DNA from 3 places in the Ideonella sp. FW305-24 genome. Region 2 is predicted to be linked to each of the others. Evidence: predicted binding sites of a transcription regulator. Region 2 holds the regulator's gene; each other region holds the start of a gene.
The links. Region 2 encodes FNR, which switches genes on or off when oxygen is low (the NO sensors DNR and NnrR bind a similar motif). Its sites were predicted from a motif close to TTGATNNNNATCAA; they were not measured.
Positions count from the first base shown of each region.

Region 1: the regulator FNR is predicted to act here: its motif matches at 2,090-2,103, upstream of ubiM (5-demethoxyubiquinol-8 5-hydroxylase UbiM).
Region 3: the regulator FNR is predicted to act here: its motif matches at 1,143-1,156, upstream of AC3WR5_RS32615 (universal stress protein).

Region 1 is NZ_JBYTAI010000001.1:349,540-352,793, reverse strand. Features, by position in the region: gene parC (DNA topoisomerase IV subunit A) at 1-808, shown strand, start outside; gene ubiM (5-demethoxyubiquinol-8 5-hydroxylase UbiM) at 821-2,017, opposite strand; gene AC3WR5_RS01505 (HD-GYP domain-containing protein) at 2,220-3,254, shown strand, end outside.
Region 2 is NZ_JBYTAI010000001.1:200,475-203,728, reverse strand. Features, by position in the region: gene ccoG (cytochrome c oxidase accessory protein CcoG) at 1-880, shown strand, start outside; gene AC3WR5_RS00875 (nitrogen fixation protein FixH) at 904-1,137, shown strand; gene AC3WR5_RS00870 (hypothetical protein) at 1,112-1,432, shown strand; gene fnr (fumarate/nitrate reduction transcriptional regulator Fnr) at 1,491-2,231, opposite strand; gene hemN (oxygen-independent coproporphyrinogen III oxidase) at 2,352-3,254, shown strand, end outside.
Region 3 is NZ_JBYTAI010000023.1:13,203-16,456, forward strand. Features, by position in the region: gene AC3WR5_RS32610 (TraR/DksA family transcriptional regulator) at 1-234, opposite strand, end outside; gene AC3WR5_RS32615 (universal stress protein) at 246-1,070, opposite strand; gene AC3WR5_RS32620 (hypothetical protein) at 1,317-1,625, opposite strand; gene pstS (phosphate ABC transporter substrate-binding protein PstS) at 1,880-3,004, opposite strand; gene AC3WR5_RS32630 (hypothetical protein) at 3,103-3,254, opposite strand, start outside.

The DNA.
Region 1 (3,254 bases), 150 kb from region 2:
CGATGCCAAGCAGCATGGTGACGAGCGCCGCACGCTGATCCAGGAGGAAAAGCGCGCGGTCGCCGAGGTCAAGATCGTCGACGAACCGGTCACCGTGGTCCTCAGCCTGAAGGGCTGGGCGAGGGCGCTGAAGGGCCATGAGGTCGACCCGAACACGCTGGCCTTCAAGGCAGGCGATGCGCTGCACGGCGTGTTCCCTTGCCGCAGCGTGGACACGCTCTACGTCTTCGGCTCCAGCGGCCGGGTCTACAGCGTGGCCGTGGCCACGCTGCCGGGCGGCCGTGGCGATGGTGTGCCGATGACCAGCCTGATCGACCTCGAAGCCGGCAGCCAGATTGCGCACTATTTCGCCGGCGTGGCCGAGCAGATCGTGCTGCTGGCCAACACCGGCGGCTTTGGCCTGCTGGCCCGCCTGGCCGACCTGAACAGCCGCCAGAAAGCCGGCAAGAGCTTCCTGACGCTGGAGGCCAGCGACCGCTTGCTGCCGCCGACTGCCGTCGCGCCGGCCCAGGTCAACGTGGCCTGCCTGGCGATGAGCGGCCGGCTGCTGACCTTCCCCCTGGCTGAGCTGAAGCTGCAGTCCAATGGCGGCAAGGGCTTGACGCTGATGGACGTGGACGCGAAGGATCCGCTGGTTTCGGTGGCCGTGTTTGCCGATCAGCTGCGTGTGATCGGCGCCGGTCGCGGCGGCAAGCCCAAGGATGAAATCATCAAGGGCGCAGCGTTGGCCAGCCACCAGGGCAAGCGTGCGCGCAAGGGCAGCAAGGTCGAGGCGGTATTGAAGCCAACCCAGGTGCTGGCGGGCTGATCGGCTGCTGGCTCAGGCGGGTGTTGCGCCGGTGAGTTGGCGCGTCACGGCGCGTCTCACCGGCGGCAGCACCTGGGCCAGCCACAGCACGGCCTTGCGCGCCGCGCGGGCGGCGGGCCGGTCGTCTGTGAACAGCTGTGCCACGCCATTGGTGCCGTGATAGACCGGCCAGGTGGTGCGCTGGTGTTCGGCCGCGTAGCGCTGCAGGGCCCGGGCATCGCCGACATCGCCGCAGGCCCGGAACGCAGCCGCCACTTCGCGTGTCAAGGTCTGCACGCCGTAGAGCCCGAAGTTGAAGCCGTGCGCGGTGACCGGGTGCATGCCGACCGCCGCGTCCCCGATCAGTGCGATGCGCGGGCCCACCAGCCGCAAGGCCTGCACGGCCACCAGCGGGTAGGCATGCCGCTGCCCGGCCAGGTGCAAGCCGCCCAGCGACGGTCCGAACTGCTCGGTGAGTCGTGCGGCGAAGGATTGGTCGTCCATGTCCAGCCAGCCAGCGGCCTCTGCCTGGCGCACGGTCAGCACCGCGGAGCTTTGCAGACCTGCCATGGGCAACATGGCCAGGGTCAGGCCGTAGCGAAAACATTCGTGGGCAATGCCCTGGTGCGGCAAGGTGTGGGCAACCCGGCAGACGATGGCGGTGCGGCCGAAATCCAGCGAGCGGGCCGGCAATCCCGCCATCCGGCGCAGCGCGGAAAAGCGGCTGTCCGCGGCCACCACCAGCGGCGCCTGCCAGCGGCGGCCGTCGGCAGTGTCCAGCACGGCCACTGCCGGCTGTGCCTCAAATCGAACGACGCAGGCCTGCGTTTCGACCTGGACGCCGGGCGTGTGTTGCGCCACGGCCCAGGCGGCTTCCCGCAGGCGGTGGTTCGGCACCAGCCAGCCCAGGGCCTCGTGCCCGTCGCTGCGTGCATCGAATTGCAGCGGCCACGGCATGCCGCCGTCGTGCACATGGGCCTGGCGCAGCGGCGCAATCTCGGCGGCGGGAAGACGCTGCCAAATGCCCAACTCCTCCAGGATTCGCCGCGAGCGGTGGGTGAGCGCGATGTCCCGTCCGTCTTCCGCCGGCTTGGCCAATGCGGCCCAGAGCGCCTGTTCCAGCACGGTGATGCGCAGGCCTTGGCGGGCCAGGGCAATGGCCAGTGCAAGTCCTGCGGGACCGGCGCCGGCGATCAGCACGTCAACAGATGCGGCGGAGGCGTGGGGCATGGGCAAGGCTTTCGGCGCGAGAGCTGCGCGTGAGGAACCACCGCACCTTAGCGGCACCTTCCAGCGTGGCGTTTGATCTGCCTCACGACCCATTCACGCATTGCCGCGGCCGGTTCGAAGAGGGCTTGCCTCCGCACGGGTGTCTACTTCCGCCCGTCTTTTCCGGTGATTGCCCTCACAGCCGACGTGGCATGCTGCCCTCGTGCTGAAGACCATACCTTCCCCTCAGTTGCAACTGGGCATGTTCCTCCACCAGCTCACCGGCTCGTGGATGGATCATCCGTTCTGGCGTTCCAAATTCCTGCTGCGTGACCAGCGGGACATTGCGCGCATCCTCGAAGCCGGCATTGCCGAAGTCGTCATCGACACCGAACGCGGCCTGGACGTGCCTCTGGCAGACGAGGCCAAAGACGCGGTGGCGGTCGTCGGCGCGGAGGCCTTGGCAACGCCGGCCGAAGAAGAGGACTCGCCTCTGCCCATGCCGCATCCGGCGCTGGACCCGGTGGGGCCCCGCTACACCGATGCACTGCAGGTCAGCCGGCAGGCCATGGGCAGCGTGATGGGCCTTTTCGACGCAGCCCGCCTGGGCCAGGCGGTGGACGCCAAGACCTGCCTGCCGGTGGTCGAGGGCATCGTCGATGCGATGTCCCGCAAGCCCGGGGCGCTGGCCAGCGTGGCCCGGCTGAAGACGGTGGACGACTACACCTACATGCACGCGGTGGCGGTGTGCGCGCTGATGGTCGGCCTGGCCCGCCAGATGGGGCTGCCTCCAGCCATGGTGCGCGAAGCCGGCCTGGCCGGGCTGGTGCTGGACATTGGCAAGGCGGCGCTGCCGACCGAGCTGTTGAACAAGCCCGGCCGGCTCAGCCCTGAAGAGCTGGCGCTGATGAAGACCCATGTGCGCCACAGCCACGACATGCTCAAGTCCGAAGGCGGCTACAGCCCGGCCGTGCTCAACGCCTGCCTGCATCACCACGAACGGGTGGACGGCAGCGGCTATCCGGACGCGCAGGCGGGAGAGCGCATTGGCGTGCTGGCCCGCATGGCCGCGGTCTGCGATGTGTACGATGCGGTGACCTCGCGCCGGCCTTACCGCACGCCCTGGGACCCGGGCGACGCGATGCGGCAAATGGCCCAGGCCAAGGGGCAGTTCGACAACGCCGTGTTCCAGCATTTCGTCAAGGCCGTGGGCATCTACCCGGTGGGTTCGCTGGTGCGGCTGCAGTCAGAGCACCTG
Region 2 (3,254 bases):
CCCCTGGGAATGGTTCTGGGTCAATTTCTACGGCCTGGCCACCTACGGCAACGCTGGTTTCCTGCGCGAGCAGGTCTGCCAGTACATGTGCCCGTACGCGCGCTTCCAGAGCGCGATGTTTGACAAGGACACGCTGATCGTCAGCTACGACAGCGCTCGCGGCGACCCACGCGGCACGCGCGCCCGCGGCACCGACCTGGCGAGCGCCGGCCTGGGCCAGTGCATCGACTGCAGCCTGTGCGTGCAGGTCTGCCCGGCCGGCATCGACATCCGCGAGGGGCTGCAGTACGAATGCATCGCCTGCACCGCCTGCATCGACGCCTGCGACGGTGTGATGGACAAGATGCACTATCCGCGCGGCCTGATCCGCTATGCCACGCAGAATGCGCTGGCCCGGCAGGAACCGCATCCGGACCTCACCAAGCCGCCCAAGCCAGCGCTTGACCTGCCGCACCTGCTGCGGCCCCGGGTGCTGATCTATGGCGCGGTGCTGATCGTCATCGCCGTCGCGTTTGTCACCAGCCTCAGTCTGCGCCGCACGCTGAAGGTGGACGTGGTGCGCGACCGCGCCACGCTGGCGCGCATCGTTGAAGACGGCCTGGTCGAGAACGTCTTCCGGCTGCAGTTGATGAATGCCACCGAGCAGCCACAGCGCTATCACGTGGCAGTGCAGGGCATTCCCGGCGCTGTGCTGTCCGGCAGCCCGGAGGTCAGCCTGCTGCCTGCCGAAGCCCGCTGGGTGACGCTCGCGGTGCGGGTGCCGCCCGAGCAGGCGGCGGCCTTGAAACCGGGCGCCCACCCGATCCGTTTCGAGGTGTCGCCGCTGGGCGCCGCGGGTGCCGCGGTGAGCGAAAAGTCCTCGTTTGTGATCCCCCGCTGATTCCGCCAACAAGGAGACAAGCCATGAAGGCAAGGCCCATCGAACAGTTTCAACCGACCTTGCCCTGGTGGCGGGTGCCCACTGCCTGGATGGTGTTTGGCGGCCCCGCCCTCGTGGTGGTGGCGAGCTTCGCCACCTTCGGCCTGGCGCTGCACGGCCGGGACCGGCCGCTGTTGGAGGCGGGCAGCGCAGAGCAGGGGGCCACGACCGATGCCATGCAGGCGCGCAATCATGCTGCCAGCCCCACACGCCGTTGAGGAAGACGAGCCGGAGGAGCGCACCGTCGCTTTCCGGCCCAGGCTTCGCAGCAGGCTGCTGCTGGTGCTCTGGCCTGCATTCGTGATGGCGGGCCTGCTCGCCGGCCTGATGTTCGCCTTCGTGGACCCCGGCAGCGTGCACGACCTGCCAGGCAGCGGCGAATCCGAATGGTCGCGCAACGCCATCTGTTCGCTGGCATTCCTGGTCTTCTGGGTCACGACCGCCATTTCGTCGGCCGCTACTTTGTGGCTGGTGGGCGGCTTGCGGCGCGAGCGCGAGGCGGCGCCCGAATGACCGCTGGCGCCGCGGAGCCCGTCACGCAGGGGGGTGGCACCGCCGCGGCTCGGCTGGATCAGCCGTGCGCGTTGTTTACCAGGCGCTGCAAGGCCTCGGGGTCCAGCACGTCGATCTGCCGCTGGCGTACCGCCAGCACGCCGTCTTCCTGGAACTTCGAGAAGCAGCGGCTCACGGTCTCCAGCTTCAGGCCCAGGTAGGTGCCAATTTCCTCGCGTGTCATGCGCAGCACCAGCGAAGACGGCGAGAAGCCGCGCGCCTTGAGCCGCTGCGAGAGGTTCAGCAGGAACACTGCCAGGCGCTCTTCGGCCCGCATGCTGCCCAGCAGCAGCATCACGCCATGGTCGCGCACGATCTCGCGGCTCATGATCTTGTGGAACTGGCGCTGCAGGCCGGGGAATTCGCGCGAGAGCTGCGTGAGCTGGCTGTAGGGAATCACGCAAACCTGAGAGTCTTCCAGCGCCACGGCGTCGCAGGCATGGTGGTCATTGCCAATGCCGTCCAGACCCAGCAGTTCGCCCGCCATCTGGAAGCCGGTGACTTGGTCGCGCCCGTCTTCGGGCGTGATGCGGGTCTTGAAGAAGCCGGTGCGCACCGCGTAGACCGCTTCGAACGGATCGCCGTGGCGAAACAGCGTGTGGCCGCGGCGCACGCTGCGGCGGGTGGCGACCATGCCGTCCAGCCGCTGCAGTTCGTCTTCCGGAATGCCCACCGGCAGGCACAGCTCGCGCAGATTGCAGTGTGAGCAGGCCACATTGGGCTTGGCCTGGGCGGCGCAGGCATCGGTCAGGGGAATCATGGCGGGGCAGTCTTGATGTGAGACAACAAAGGTCCGGGACCTGATTGTTCAAGCCCGGCTGCTGTGGGCGCTTGCGCCAGATCAAGCCGGCCAAGGCCGGTGCCGGGCAGCATGCCGGGCATGACAGTCCTTTCGTCGACCTCCGCTGGCGCAGAGCAGGCGTCGCCGCTGCTGCCCGAGGCCTTGCTGCGGCGCTTCGACGCCCCCGGCCCGCGCTACACCTCCTACCCCACGGCAGACCGCTTCGTCGAAGCCTTCGGCCCGGCCGAGTGCCGCCGAGCGCTGGCGTTGCGCGGCGGCGGCGCGGCGCTGGGCGGGCCGCTGTCGGTCTACGTGCACATTCCGTTCTGCGAGTCGGTCTGCTACTACTGCGCCTGCAACAAGGTCATCACCCGCCATCACGAGCGCGCCACCGAATACCTGCAGGCGCTGGACACCGAGATCGGCCTGGTGCGCGCCGCACTGGGCGACGGCCCGTCGGCTTCGCAGCTGGTCTCGCAGCTGCACCTGGGCGGCGGCTCGCCGACCTTCCTGTCCGACGAGGAGCTGGGCCGTCTGCTGGCTTCGCTGCGCGCAGCCTTCGGCTTCACCGAAGGGGCGGAGCTGTCGATCGAGGTCGACCCGCGCACCGTCAGCGCCGAGCGCCTGGCCCACCTGCGCACACTGGGCTTCAACCGCATCAGCTTCGGCGTGCAGGACTTCGATCCGCAGGTGCAGCAGGCGGTGCACCGCGTGCAGCCGTTCGAAAGCGTGAAAGCCTTGATGGTCAGCGCGCGCGAACTGGGCTTCGCCTCCATCAATGCCGACCTGATCTACGGCCTGCCGCAGCAGACGCCGGCCAGCTTCGCGCGCACCATTGCGCAGATCGGCGAACTGCGGCCGGACCGCCTGGCGCTGTACGCCTATGCCCACCTGCCGCAGCGCTTCAAGCCGCAGCGCCGCATCGACACCCTGCAGCTGCCCAGCGCCGCGCAACGTGTGGAAATGCTGGGCGGTGCCATCGCCGGCTTGCTGGGTCGCGGC
Region 3 (3,254 bases), on a different contig from region 2:
GCGCAGCTCGAAACGGTCGCGGTCCTCATGCGCCTGCACCAGGTGGGCTTCGACCTCGACCTCGCCCAGGTCTTTCTGGTCCATGACATCCGGTGCCGCCTGCTCCCGCTGTTGTTGCCGCGCCAGGTCGGCGGCCTGCACGGCCGACTGCAGTTCGCTGCGGCGGAAGCTCAGCAGTTCGCGCAGCGTCCCGAGGGAAGCGTCTGTCGACGGGTTGTTTGTTGCCTGGTTCATTGTGTTCTCCATCAGTGGGCCATCAAAACCGGCAGGGTCATCGAGTCCAGCACGGTGCGGGTGGCGCCGCCCAGCACCCATTCGCGCAGGCGGTTGTGGCCGTAGCAGCCCATGACCAGCAGGTCGGCCGAGGCATCGGCTGCCAGCGACAGCAAGGCTTCTCCCACCTGCTGCTCGGGCAGGCCGTGCACGGCCATCGGGGCGGTCACGCCGTTCAGCCGCAGCCAGCGTTCAACGGCTGCACTGCCGACCCGGTCGGCGTCGCGTGTCGCGGTGTCGCAGGCCAGGTGGATGGACTTGGCCTGGCGCAGCCAGGGCAGGGCCGCGGTGGCTGCGCGGGCGGCCTCGCGCGTGGGCTTCCATGCCAGCAGCACCTCGCGCCCGATGGGCTGGAAGCGGCCGGTGTGCGGCAGGATCAGCGCCGGCTTGCCGCTGTCGGTCAGCAGCGTGGCGATGAAGCCGGGCGGCACGGCACCGGCCATGCCGTCCTGCGGGTCGACCTGGCCGAGCACCAGCAGATCGGCCAGCAGCGCATGCTGCAGCACGGTGGATTCGAAAAGCTCGTTGCCGGTCTCGGCCCAGGCCATGGTGCCCGCAGGCAACTGGCGCTCGAACAGTGCGCGCGCACGGCCGCGCTGTTCCCGGTCCAGCTGTTCGAACACGGCATAGGCCGATTCGGCGCCCGCTGCGCCGGCAAACGGCAGGGCCAGCAGCGTGGGCACCACGGCGTACAGCGCAGTCAGCGCCGCCTGGTGTTCACGCGCCAGCCCCTGGGCCAGCGTGAGCCGGTCGGCCGAGCGGGCCGATGCGTCGAGGTGGACGAGGATGTGCTTCATGGCGAGGGCCTCCGGTTGGGCGCGAATGGAACAGCGCAGCGTCCCATCATGAACACCGGAACCCCGGGCGCGTTGATGCGCATCAAGAACGGAGGCGCTCAGGCGCGCCGGCCGGCCTTCCGGCCTTCCTCTTGCTCGATCTGGCCCTGCGTGCGGACCCGGACGCTGCTGCCGCTGGCCGTGACCATCGGCAGCGCCAGGTCTCAGCCTCTCAGGGCTGGCCCAGGTTGCGATGGGTCTGCGCGCTCAAGGCATGAAGGCTGGCGAGATCGTCGAGACGGGGTCCTGCGTGGCCGGGTCGACCTGGGTGATCAGCCCCTTTTGCAGCAGCGCCTGCACGCTGTCGGGCACGCTGCTCTGGGCGGTTGGCCATTTGGCGGCAGCCTCGGCGTCCAGCAGGTCGGCCAGGTGGGCCAGCGGCGTGTAGCCATTGACCAGCAGCAGCAGGCGGCGCAGCGGCTCGGCCAGTTCGAGGTGGCTGTCGATCACCTGTTGCTGGCCTTCGGGCGTGCGGGCGAAGACCGCTTCACCGTTCAATTCAGCCTGGAAGTGCATGGAAACTCCTTCGTGGATACGCGGCGGGTTTCGTTGCGCGAACTGCAGCACATGGCGTGCCGGCGATGTTCGCGGGCAATGGAACGCACCCGGTTGGCGGGTGTTGTCTCGCTCCAAGGGGAGGGCAGGGGCGCTCAGGTCTTGTGGCAATCATCATAGGGCCAGTCTCCCCAGGCTGTGGCCCCCAAAGTGCCTGTCCCGGCCAATCGGCCAGGGCGGGCCTGTTCCCTTTGCCAGGCCTGCCGCAGGGAAAATCAGTTGAGCAGCCGGCCAATCAACTTCACGCCCAGCATTTCGCCCTTGGCGCCTGTCACCTTGGAAATTTCGCGGTAGGCGCTGGCCTGCACCTTGTCGGGCAGCGGCACGAACTTGGCCTGGCGGGCCAGCGCGTCGCCGTGCAGGTAAGCCCAGGTGACGAACTGCAGGGCGCGTTCCGCCCGCTCGGTCTGCTGGGCCACGCGCGGCACGGCAATGTAGGTGCCCATCGTGATGGGCCAGGTGCGCTGGCCGCGCATGTTGTTGATCGGCGCCGAGAAGTCGCCGTTGCTGTACCAGGTGCTGTGGGTCACCGCTTCGCGAAAGCCCTCGACGCCAGGGGCGACGAACTGCCCTTCGGCGTTTTTCAGCATCACGCCGGCCAGGCCATCGTCCAGTACATAGTTGTAGTCGATGTAAGCAATTGCGCCGGAGGTCGCGCGCAGCGTCTCGGAGACGGCGCTGCTGCCCTTGACCGCCAATGCGCCTGCCGGCCAGTCGAAATGGTTGGCCACGCCGCGGCGCTGCTTCCATTCCGGGCTGACGCGGGCCATGTAGTCGGCGAAGTGCCAGGTCGTGCCCGAGCCATCGGCCCGCACCACCAGCTTGATCGCCAGCGAGGGCAGCTTCAGCTCCGGGTTCAGCGCCTTCAGTTCCGGCGCGTCCCACTGCGTGACCTGGCCGAGGAAGATGCGGGCCAGCAGCGGGCCGTCCAGCTTCAGCGCGTTTGGCCCGATGCGCGGCAGGTTGACCACCGGCACCACGCCGGTGATCACCGTGGGGAACATCACCAGGTCGTTTTTCTTCAGGTCCTCGGCGCTGGCCATCACGTCCGAGGCACCGAAGTCCACGTCGCGCTTGGCAATGCGGGCCATGCCCGCGCCCGAGCCGACTGGCTCGTAGCTCAGCGAGTCGCCTTTTTCCTTGGCGTACTCGGCGCCCCAGATGCGGTAGACCGGTGCTGCGGCCGATGAGCCGGCGCCTGTGATGGCTTCCGCCCGGGCCGGTTGGACACCGCACAGTCCGGTCAGGCCGACCAGGCAAGCCGACAGCAGCGGCAGAAGTCCACGCCTGTGGCGGGGGGAGGCGACGCGCTGGGCGGCGGCAGGAAGGAACAGGCTCATGGGGTACAGCAGTGACGGCGGCGCGGGAAAACCCGGTATTTTCGCTGACTTGGCCGCCCCGTGCATGACCACGCCGTGACCGCCTCTGGCGCGAAGGTCTATGCCGCCGCACCCGGCTTGTGCGCCGCCCGCTGCGAAAGCTGTTCCAGCAGGCGCAGCAGGAAGGGCAGTTCCAGGTCCTCGGTGGCTTCTTCGCCTTCGCCAGCAGGCAGCGAATCGCCGAAGCGCACGCCGAAGTCCTCGGCCAGGC